2 regions of the Actinomadura rubrobrunea NBRC 15275 genome follow, and region 1 is predicted to be linked to the other one. Evidence: riboswitches for the same ligand, from Rfam matches in the RefSeq annotation. Region 1 holds a riboswitch; the other holds the start of a gene.

The links. Region 1 has a riboswitch for cyclic di-AMP ahead of AR3_RS15200 (hypothetical protein). Riboswitches for the same ligand answer to the same signal wherever they lie in the genome.
Region 2: it holds a riboswitch for cyclic di-AMP, as region 1 does, so the genes downstream of both, AR3_RS16445 (CHAP domain-containing protein) here and AR3_RS15200 (hypothetical protein) in region 1, are expected to answer to the same signal.

Annotation. Positions count from the first base shown of each region.
Region 1 is NZ_BCQU01000043.1:21,677-26,662, forward strand. It holds gene AR3_RS15195 (M48 family metallopeptidase) at 1-684, opposite strand, end outside; gene AR3_RS15200 (hypothetical protein) at 722-2,005, opposite strand; cyclic di-AMP (ydaO/yuaA leader) riboswitch at 2,265-2,464, opposite strand; gene AR3_RS15205 (C40 family peptidase) at 2,864-3,841, opposite strand; gene AR3_RS15210 (NYN domain-containing protein) at 4,063-4,986, opposite strand, start outside.
Region 2 is NZ_BCQU01000048.1:31,018-36,003, reverse strand. It holds gene AR3_RS16450 (bifunctional glycosyltransferase/CDP-glycerol:glycerophosphate glycerophosphotransferase) at 1-2,156, opposite strand, end outside; gene AR3_RS16445 (CHAP domain-containing protein) at 2,304-3,017, opposite strand; cyclic di-AMP (ydaO/yuaA leader) riboswitch at 3,030-3,182, opposite strand; gene AR3_RS16440 (serine hydrolase) at 3,423-4,121, opposite strand; tRNA gene AR3_RS16435 (tRNA-Pro) at 4,266-4,339, shown strand.

The DNA of each region.
Region 1 (4,986 bases):
CGCCGCCCCGGCCCACCACCAGCGGGGGAAGCGGCGCATCAGCGCGTACAGCAGCGTGAGCGCCACCGTCCAGATCACCCAGGTGACGCCGAGGGACTTGAGCTGGTCGGTCAGCCACGCCGACCACGACTGAGTGGACAGCCCGTACCGGCGCAGCACCGTCTCGCTCCACGCGTCGAACGGCAGCCCCGCCAGCCGCACCACCACTGTGAGCAGCAGCGCCGCCGCGGCCGCGCGCAGCGGACGGCGCCGCACCCGGGCGGTGGCCCAGCCGACGAACCGCGAGCCCAGGGGCGTCAGCCCCAGGACGAGCACGACGGCGAGGCCGACCAGCAGGCCCGCGTACGCGGGCGGGGCGAGCGCCGCGTCGAACGCCCGCGACCGCTCGATCTGGTCGGCGGTGAAGTCCAGGGACGGGTCGGGAGCGGCACGACCGCCGGGGACCGGGCCGGGCAGCGGGGTCCACGGTGTGGTGACCGCCAGGACGACCCCGACGGCGGCGAACAGCACGACCGACGCGACCGCCGCGGCGACCCGGGGCCTGGAGCGCCCCCGGGGGGCCGCCGGCTCCGGCCGATCCGGCGGCGGCCCGCTCGCCCGTGCGGCGCTCACCCGGGGGGCGTCCGCCTCCGCGGCTTCCGCTCCCGGAGCCGTCGTCGTCTCGTCGCCGCGCTCGCTGCTCACTGCCTCGCCTCCGCCCCGCCGTGCAACCCGATCGTCCTCAACCCAGTGTCTCGCGCAGATAGTCGCGCCATAGCGCGGTGAGGCGGGCCGGGTCGACGCCCAGCGTCGCGCGCAGGGCGGCGTCCAGCGGCCCGCGGCCCGCGGCGCGGTACAGCCGGACCAGCGCGGCCTCACCGTACCGCTCGGCGATCATCCGGCAGGCCAGCCACGCCTCCTGGTAGGCCTGCGGCAGCCGCGGCGCCGAGGCGGCGAAGTCGTCGGGGCCGGGGAGCCGGGCGGGCAGGCGTCCGGCGGCGACCTCGGCGCGCAGTTCGCGTGCGGCCGACCGGACGCTCACGTCGGCGCGCAGGTAGCCGACGTAGTCGGCCAGGCCTTCGATGAGCCACACCGGGGTGCGGCCGTCGCGCGCCCCGCCGGTGGCCACGTGGGTCAGCTCGTGCGTCAGCACCACGTCGCGGCCCAGCGCGCTGAGGCGGGCGAACGCGACGGGGGAGACGACGACGCGATCGGCGCCGCGGCCCTTCCCGGCGGTGGGCGCCGTGGTGGCGACGGCGGCGATCCGGTCCAGTCCCTGCGCGCCCGCGCCCGACGGATCGGCGAGCGCGGCGGCCAGCCCGGGGTCGGCGGGCGCCACCGCGACGGTGCGGCGCCGCCAGCCGTCGCCGACGACGCCGGAGACGACCGGCACGGCCGCGTCCAGGCGGCGGGCGATCTCGTGCAGGCGCGGCCCGTCGCCCAGCACGAGGGTGCGGCGGCCGCGGACGACGGTCAGCGGGCCGCCGTCGAAGACGTCGGCCTCGTCGGGGAGGCCGCGCGCCGCGCCGTCGCCCGCGACCGTCCAGGAGCCCGAGCGCGGCGCGAACGCCATGTACCGGGTCCGGACCACCGGGGCGTCGTCGAAGCCGCGCAGACGGTAGCTCAGGCGCACGCGCGCCACCGCCGATCCGGGCTCCAGGCGCACCAGCGTCTCGCTCCAGGACGCCAGGGGCAGCCGCAGCAGGTTGTCGAACATGCGGCCCTGGGCGTCGCGGTAGGCGGCGGGCGCGGCGGCGACGGTGGCCATGAAGGCGACGCGGTCGCGTTCGCGCACGGCGCGCGTCCGGTTGGCCAGGACGGCCGCGACCGCGCGGGGGTCGGGCACGGCGGGAGCCGGTGCGGACGAGGCCCCGGGGCGCCGGGACGCGTCGGACCCGGCGGCGGTCAGGCCGAGCCCCGCCAGCACGCCCCCCGCCGACGCGGCGGCGATCGCGGTGACGGCCGCGCGGCGCGGGATGCGGCGGACCGGCGGTCCGTCCCCTTCGGCGTGGCCGTCGTCGTTCATGCGCGCGATCCTATGCGGGCCGCACCGGTCGGGCGGCGGCCGGTTCGTCCTCCTCGGAGGATTCGGCGTCCTCGGAATAGGCGAAGCCCGAGGCGGGTTCTGCCGTGTGGGGAGCCGCCGGGTACGCGAACGCGGCCGCCCGTTCGGGCGGCCGCGTCGAAGCACACTATCGGTCAGTGGATGACGAACGAACGAGGATGGAGACCGCCGGGATACCGGGGCGGCGGTCCGTGCCTGTTGACAGCGTTCTCAGTCGGCGCTCACTCCTTCCATACGCCTACCGGGTTAGCTGACGGGTTCGGTCGTGGAAGTCGACCTACGGCGCACGGCCTCGACTCCGGGTGCGAGGCGCGGCGCCGATTCACCCCGGAGCCGGCCGCCCGCGAGCGGCGGGACGAACGGCTCGGTGGTTCCCCGGCTCCACCCCCGTGCCGGGGGCGGACTCGGCGGCCAAGCGGCGGTATTCGGCTGAACTCGTGACGAGGACGGGACCCGTGGGACGGACCCGTCGTGCCGGTCCCGCAGACCTTCCCAGTGCGCTCGCGGCGCCATGCACGCCGCAGGCGTGCGCACGGTACGGCCTCGAGCCGGCGGGAGGACGGCATCTGGCGGATGCCGCCAGGGCGACGCGGCACCGGGTGCCGCAGCGGGGGCGCGGCACCTGGCGGGTGCCGCGGGATGACATCCCGGGACGTCGGCGCTGGCACGGCGCCTGGTGGACGCCGTGAGCGGTCACAAAGTACCAAAGGCGGACGAAGAGGCAAATAGTCGGCAAAAAGATCTACGGTCCAGGTCAGAACGCGTCTGACCTGGACCGCAGTCGTGATCGTGCCGGAGGGCGAGGGGAGCGCGGACTCCTCAGACCCGGCCGGCGCCGTAGAAGTTGGTCCGGTAGTAGCCGGACGTGATCGAGACGATCTCCACGTTCTTGCCGGTGCGCGGCGCGTGGATCATCTTGCCGCCGCCGATGTACAGCCCCACGTGCCCCAGGTTGTTGAAGAACACCAGGTCACCGGGCTGCAGGGCGTCGAAGGACACCCGGCGGGTGGCGGCGTACTGGCTGTTGGTGACGCGCGGCAGGTTCACCCCGGCCGCGCCCCAGGCGCGCATCGTCAGGCCCGAGCAGTCGTAGGAGTTGGGCCCTTCGGCGCCGTACTGGTACGGCTTGCCCAGCTGCGCGTAGGCGAACTGGATGGCGACCCGGGCCGAGCCGCTCGCCGGGCCGTTGTAGGTGGCGCCGGCGCCCTCGCCGGGCGCGGCGTCCCGCTCGCCCAGCTGACGCAGCAGCTTCTTCTGCTGCGCGATCGACTTTTCGACCTCGGCCTTCTTCTCGCGCAGCTCCTTGGCCTTCTTGGCGACCTCGTCGTAGGCCTGCTGGGCCTGGGCCTGCTCGCGGCGCAGCCGCTGCGTCGAGGCCAGGAACTGCTCCAGCTCGGAGCTGCGGTTGCGCGACAGGTGCGCGAAGATCGCGGTCTGGTCGAGGATCTTCTGCGGGTCGTCCGCGGCGGCGAAGCCCACGACGTCGCCGGTCTCGCCGTTCTTGTAGGCGGCGGCCGCCATCTCGGCGATCCGGCGGCGCAGCTCGTTGAAGGTCTTCTGCTCTTCCGCGCCGGCCCGCTTGGTCGCCTGGAGCTTGCGCTTGGCGATCTTCAGCTCCTCGCCGACCTGGTTGTACTTCTCGACCAGCTGCTCGACCTGCTCGTTGAGCTTGATGAGCTTCTTGCGGGCGTCGGACGCGCTGGGCGTCGGCTCGGCGTGCGCCGCCGTCACGGGCACCGCGAGGGACGCCGCCAGGGTGAGGCAGGCGGTCGCCGCCAGGCGCCGGGGGGCGAGCAAGCCCCCGAAAGGACTCCGCGGGCCTCGCGGGTCCGCTGCGGAGCCCCCGGTCAGATCATTGGTCACGGTCGGTTATGCCCCTCTCGTCCATGACGTCAGCCGACGACACTAGCGAGGGGTCACACCAGTCACAACCGATTCGTTACTATTGCGCGTCTTGTTTCACCTGTCCGCGCACAGATGATCACCAGACGCACCGGGCCCGGCCCGCGCCCGCGGGGTCACGAGCGGCCGAGGCGGCGCAGCAGGAGGGTGGAGGGGGCGGGACGGGCGCCGATGCGGCGGGCGGCGTCGGCCACCTCGCGGTCGGACGACACCACGACGACCGCCCGGCCCGACGGCTCGGCGCGCACCAGCTCGCCGATCAGCTCGTCGGCGGTCTGCCCGGGGCGGCTGAACAGCACCCGCACCCCGCGCGGCGCGGTGACCGCCACGGGGGCGTCCAGGTCGGCGCCGTCGAACACGCAGGTGACCTCGGCGCGGGTCTGCGCGGCCAGGCCGCCCAGGCCCGACAGCAGCCGGGTGCGCTGGTCGGCCAGCGGCAGCTCCCCGTACCCGGTCTTGGTGACGTTGTAGCCGTCCACGATCAGGTGCACCTGCGGCAGCGTCAGCAGCCGGTCGAGCAGCTGGGGGTCGTCGTCCGACAGCGACCGGCCGGGCAGCGCGCGCAACGCCTGCTGGTCCGGCGTCACCGCGCCGACCGCGTCGGCCGGGCGGCCGATCGTGGACGGCAGCGCCAGCTCCCGCCGCACCCCCTGGGCGGCGTCCACGAGCGCGTCCAGCAGCATGCGCAGCCGCACGTCGTCGATGTTGCGGCCCTCCCGCGCCGCGCGACGGGCCGCCTCGGCGTTGGCCTCGGCCTGCCCCAGCCGGGCGCGCAGCCGCCGCAGCTCCTTGGAGTCGGCCGCCGCCGCCTCCATCGCCTCCGCCAGCCGCCGCTCGGCCGCGGCCGCCGCCGCGTCGGCCTGCTCGCGCGCCGCCCGGGCCTTCGCGCGCGCCTCGTGCAGCTTGCGGCGCAGGTCGGCGATCTCGGCCTTGGCCTCGCGCAGCTCGGCGCGCAGCCTGTCCGCCTCGGCCGCCCGCGCGGCCCGCAGGGCCGCCAGCTCCTCGCGCAGCTCGGCGATGCGGCGCTCGGCCGCGGCCTC
Region 2 (4,986 bases), on a different contig from region 1:
TTGACCCTCGGCTGGTCTTCGCCCATCAGCTTGTAGGCCGAACCATGCCAGGTCTGGAGGTAGACGGTCTGCGGCCGCTTGCGCAGACCGTCGGGAAAGCCCTGGTCGTCGATCCAGAACTGGGCGCGGGCCAGCTCCCAGTAGTACGCCCACGAGCCGCGGCGCACCAGCACGGCGTCCTCGGGAAAGCCCTGGGGAGAGGAGTCGTACGACCACACGGCCCGCACCGGGACCTCGGCCCGGCGCAGCTCGCGATGGATGTACTTGGGGTTGCCGGAGTACCGGCGCCCCAGATGGCTTTCGAAGACGACGGTGCCGGTACGCACGGGCAGTCGGCTCAACACCCGGTTGAACACCGCCGTCTTGGTACTGCGGGACGTCGCCGCGCGCCGAGCCGCCCTGAAAAGCCTGCGCACCGCTGCCCACATGCGCCGGATTCCACGCCGTAGGCGCCGCCCCCACCGGGTGCGAGCCATGGCTGCGGCCATGCGCCACGCCGGTCCGTCCGCGTGCAGCACGAAGGCCAGACTCCCCCTGTAGGTGAGGCAGGGGCGCAGGCTCCTGGCCGTCAGCCGAGAAAAACGCGGGCGCACCGGCAGCAGCACGTGCTCCCAGGGATCGGCGTCACCGAGGCCCAAACCAGACGGACGGGTGACGATCCCCTCGCCGTCAACGCGGAGAACCAACCGCACGTCCCAGACGGGATCGACGATCCCGAGGGGTCGAATCTGCCGCTGAGGGTCGAATTCCGCTTCCCAGACGAGCCCGTTTCCCGCATGTGTCAGAGCCGCGGGAAGGCGGAAAACGCGCCTTGGACGCCGCCTGTCATACACCTCCAAACACGCCGACACATCAGCGTCCGGTGCCACCCTGCCGAGCGGATTGAGGACGCGTCCGGACAAGCGCACGCGGCCGTTCTTCACCACGAGTTCCGTGACCGTGTTGAGAGGACGCAGCTCACTGAGCCGACACCGGTGCAAACCCAGGTGCGTCACATCCAGAATTCGGCGCCCCTCGGCCGATGACGGGCATCGTCGACCCCAATAGACACGCCCGTCGCATCGCGTCAACTCGGTCGAGAGCACCGGGCGTTTGCCCCGATACTCCGCCGCCGCCAGCGCCGCTTCGTGGTCGCCCTCCCTCAGTAGGTACGCGACGATGGCCGCCATGGGCGGAGCCGCGTCGAACACCCGGGGATCGAGGCCCGCCAGATACTCGGCGGCCAGCGCGCAAAAGCCCTGCCGGTAGGCGGCGTCGCGATGCCGCAGCTCGCGCACGTAGAGCAGCAGATCATGCTTGACGAACTTGGCGTCCTTGACCAGCCGCAGCCTTTCGTCGCCGTGCCGCGACAGCAGCGCGTCGATGCGCCGGTGGATCTCCAGCCGGTCGGCGAAATTGGCCAGATCCGAACGCCGGTTGGAGATCGAACGCGCAGAGGGCTCCACCAGCCAGTTGTAGACGCGATGCGGAATGAGCGCCGTGCGCGCCGCCGCCAGATACGCCTCGGCCGTGAACAGCAGGTCCTCGTAGTGCAAGTGCTCCACGAACCGCAGCCCGGACCGTTCCAAGAAGCCGCGCCGGTAGAGCTTGTTGGTGGCCAGGGTGTCGTACAGCAGGTCCGGATTGTCGCGCAGCGAGCCGTAGACGGCCGTCCGCTGGTAAAGCCACGGGTACCAGAAGCTCTCCCGGGCCCGGCCCCGATCCACGCGGACGCGGGCGCACAGCCCCGAGACCAGGTCGGCGCCGGTGTCCTCGGCCGCGGTGAGCAGGTTGAGGCAGGCGTGCCGGTCCAGGACGTCGTCGCTGTCGAGGAACATCACATAGCGGCCGCGCGCCCGCTCCACGCCCGCGTTGCGCGGACGGCCGCACCCTCCCGAGTTGACCGGCAGCCGCACGGCCCGCACCCGTCCCGGAAGCTCGTCGGCCAGCCGCTCCGCCAGCGGCCCGGTCCCGTCGCGGCTGCCGTCGTCCACGACCACGACCTCGACGCCGTCCAGCGACTGCCGCAGCGCCGATCCGACCGCGCGAGGCAGCCGCCGCGCATCGTTGTAGGCGATCACGACGACGGTCACGTCCGGCGCCGGCGCGCCGCCGTCCCCGTGCGGGCCGGACCCGGACGGGACGTGCCCGGCCGGGAGATGCGGCCCTGTCCTCATGGACGCGTCCTCCCCCCGTCCTGGTCACGTGCCGGATTCTTTTCCGGGCACCGCAACGGCGGAGTAGAAGACACCACAAAATAGGTGAATGATTACGGCATTAAGGACGACGAGGGGCGCCCGGCACGAGCCGGACGCCTCGGCGCGTCACTCGGCGTCGTAGTCCGGGTAGCCGTAGCCCACGACGAGCGACTTGGACCGCACCCGCTTCCCCACGGCGTTGTCGATGTTCCCCTCGACCGTCGTGATGGTGCCGTCGCCGTTGTCCTTGACCACCAGGCCGACATGGTCGATGTCGGAGATGCTCCCGCGCGCGCCCTCACCCCAGTCGAAGAAGACCACGGCCCCGGGCTTGGCCTTGTGCCCCCACCGCCCCGTCTTGGCGAACCACCGGGCGTGCTGCACGGTGTAGGCGTCCCAGCCCATGTCCTTGACGCCGAGCTGGGCGCCGAGCCAGGAGATGAACATGTTGCACCACTCGGCGCCGTTGTAATCGTCCACGCTGAACCCGCCGTCACGCTTCGCCGTCAACCTCGCGTTCGGCGTCGAGACGAACCACCTGTGGTACTTGGTCTCCCGGTCGGGCCCTTCCCTCACCCCGACCTGCTCCAGGGCGAGCTGGACCGCCTCGGACGGCTCGACCTTGCGGATCGGCATCGCATACCCCGGAGGCTGCTGCCCGATGGCGGACGGGGCCCGCTCGACCTGCGCCTGGGCGTTCCTCTGCGTGGTCTGCGCCGCCGCGCTCTCGCCGGAAGGGGCCGCCAGGGCGAAGCCGACGGCCCCCGCCAGCACCGTCGCCATGGCGACGCCCACGCCCACATGGGCCTCGGCGGTTTGGGAAGCAAGTCGATCGGGCATGCAGAGAAACTCCTTGTCTCCCATGACGCCTACCGGGTTAGCTGACGGATTCGGGCCTGGAAGAGAGCCCTACGGCGCACTCGTCCGGCGCGCCGATTCACCCCGGGGCCTTATCGGCCCGACTGGGTCCCCGGCTCCGGTCCCCCGCATCGGGGACGGACTCGGCCGCGGCCGTCGCTGCCCACGGCGACCGCTCACTGGTCTGATCTCGCTGGGGGGCGCCATCATCGCGGCGGATCCTGACCGGCCGCGACGGGCCGCGACGCGTGGCGCGCGTCGCAGAGAGTCGGCTAGAAGCTAGCAAACATCCACGCCATGCCCCAAATAAGGTAAAGACGCCCAGAACCTCCAGAACCCCCGAAAGCCCGCCCCCTCACCGACACTCGCGCCCTGCCGTGACCATCCTCACAGCGGGCGGAGCCGCCTGGTCAACTCCGTGACCCTGGCCGCCGCAGTCGGGAACGACGTCCCCGCCGCCTGCAGCGTCAGCACCGCCATCACGTACCTCTCCCCCGGCCCCACCAGCCCCGTCGTGTGCAACACGGGCCGTCCCAGCCCCAGCTCCCCAAACTCCTCGCTGGCCGCGCCACCCTCGAAACCCGACCACCCCTGCTTGACCGCCCACGGCCTCGGCACGGCCCGCGGAATCCCGAAGTACTGGTCGTAGTGATCCGTCCCCCGCCGGGTGGCCCTGCGCAGCTCCCCCACCACCACGTCGCGATGCCCGGGCCGCGCCTCCTCCAGCAGGTACCGGTACATCACCACCACATCAGCGGCGCTGAGCGCCGTGTACCCCCAGAACTCCGGCTTGTCCGCAGGCGGAGGCCGGGTGTCGACGAGCCCCATCCGGCCGGCCATCCGCTCGACGATCTCCCCGCGCCCGCCCCGCCGCCACAGCGCCGAGGCCGCCGCGTCGTCGCTGGACCGCAGCATCGCCCGCAGCCGCGGATCGGGTTCCCCGCCGCGCTCCAGATGATCGAGCGCGATCAGGATCTTCACGACCGACGCCGACCGGAACACCTCACGCGCCCGATGCTCCCGCACCGTCTTGCCGGTCACCCGGTCGAACACCGCGTACCCGGCCCGCACACCCGGCGGCACCACCGGCGCCTCACTCCCCGGATCCGGCGACCGCTCCACCCCGCACACCACCGCGCTGAAGCCGACCAGAGTCCCGCCCCCGGGCAATCTCGGTACGCACGACTCCGCAGACTGCGCTAGAGTAATCACGCCTGCTGCGGCAGGCGCCGGGACGTAGCGCAGTTTGGCAGCGCACTTGACTGGGGGTCAAGGGGTCGTGGGTTCAAATCCCGCCGTCCCGACAGAGGTCAGAGGCCGGTTCCGATCACTCGGAACCGGCCTCTTCACTCTCTGAGCGACTAACTGAGTGACTACGCCCCCCTGATCGTGACCTGGGAAGATCCGATCCATCACCACGGGGACGGATCTGGCGGCTGCAGCCCAGCTGGTCTTGGATTCGCCACCGAAGCGGGCGAGGTCTCACCGTCCAGCGTTGGGGACCAGACGGGGGCCTGCGCAGATGCAGACTCAGCACCTCCCCCACCTCTGTGATCGACCGATGATTTTGGTGCAGATGCCCCTGCGCGACTGTCAGTCGCCCGTGTCTTCTGTAGGACGTGTACAGGAATGCCGCCGTCGGCCAGGTCAACCCCGTGTGCCGTAGGTCATGCCGCCGCCTGCCACTGCGATGGAGGCTGGCAAGGCCGTAACTACTCAGAGTGAGGCAGTGCAGAGACGTGCACTGCCCTGGAGAGCGGCAACCTCCTTCAGCACGTTGTTCGGCACAGAGCAGCCGAAGCAACGCGAGCGCCCCGCTTGTGGCGGCGGTCAGGAACTGGGCGCGAGGGTGATGCCCCCGGAGGCTTGCTAGCTCCAGGGGGGCGATACCTCCGGACGCGCCTGGCGCGCTGTCGGGCAGGTGATCCCTACAGGGTGATGAGCGACCGGC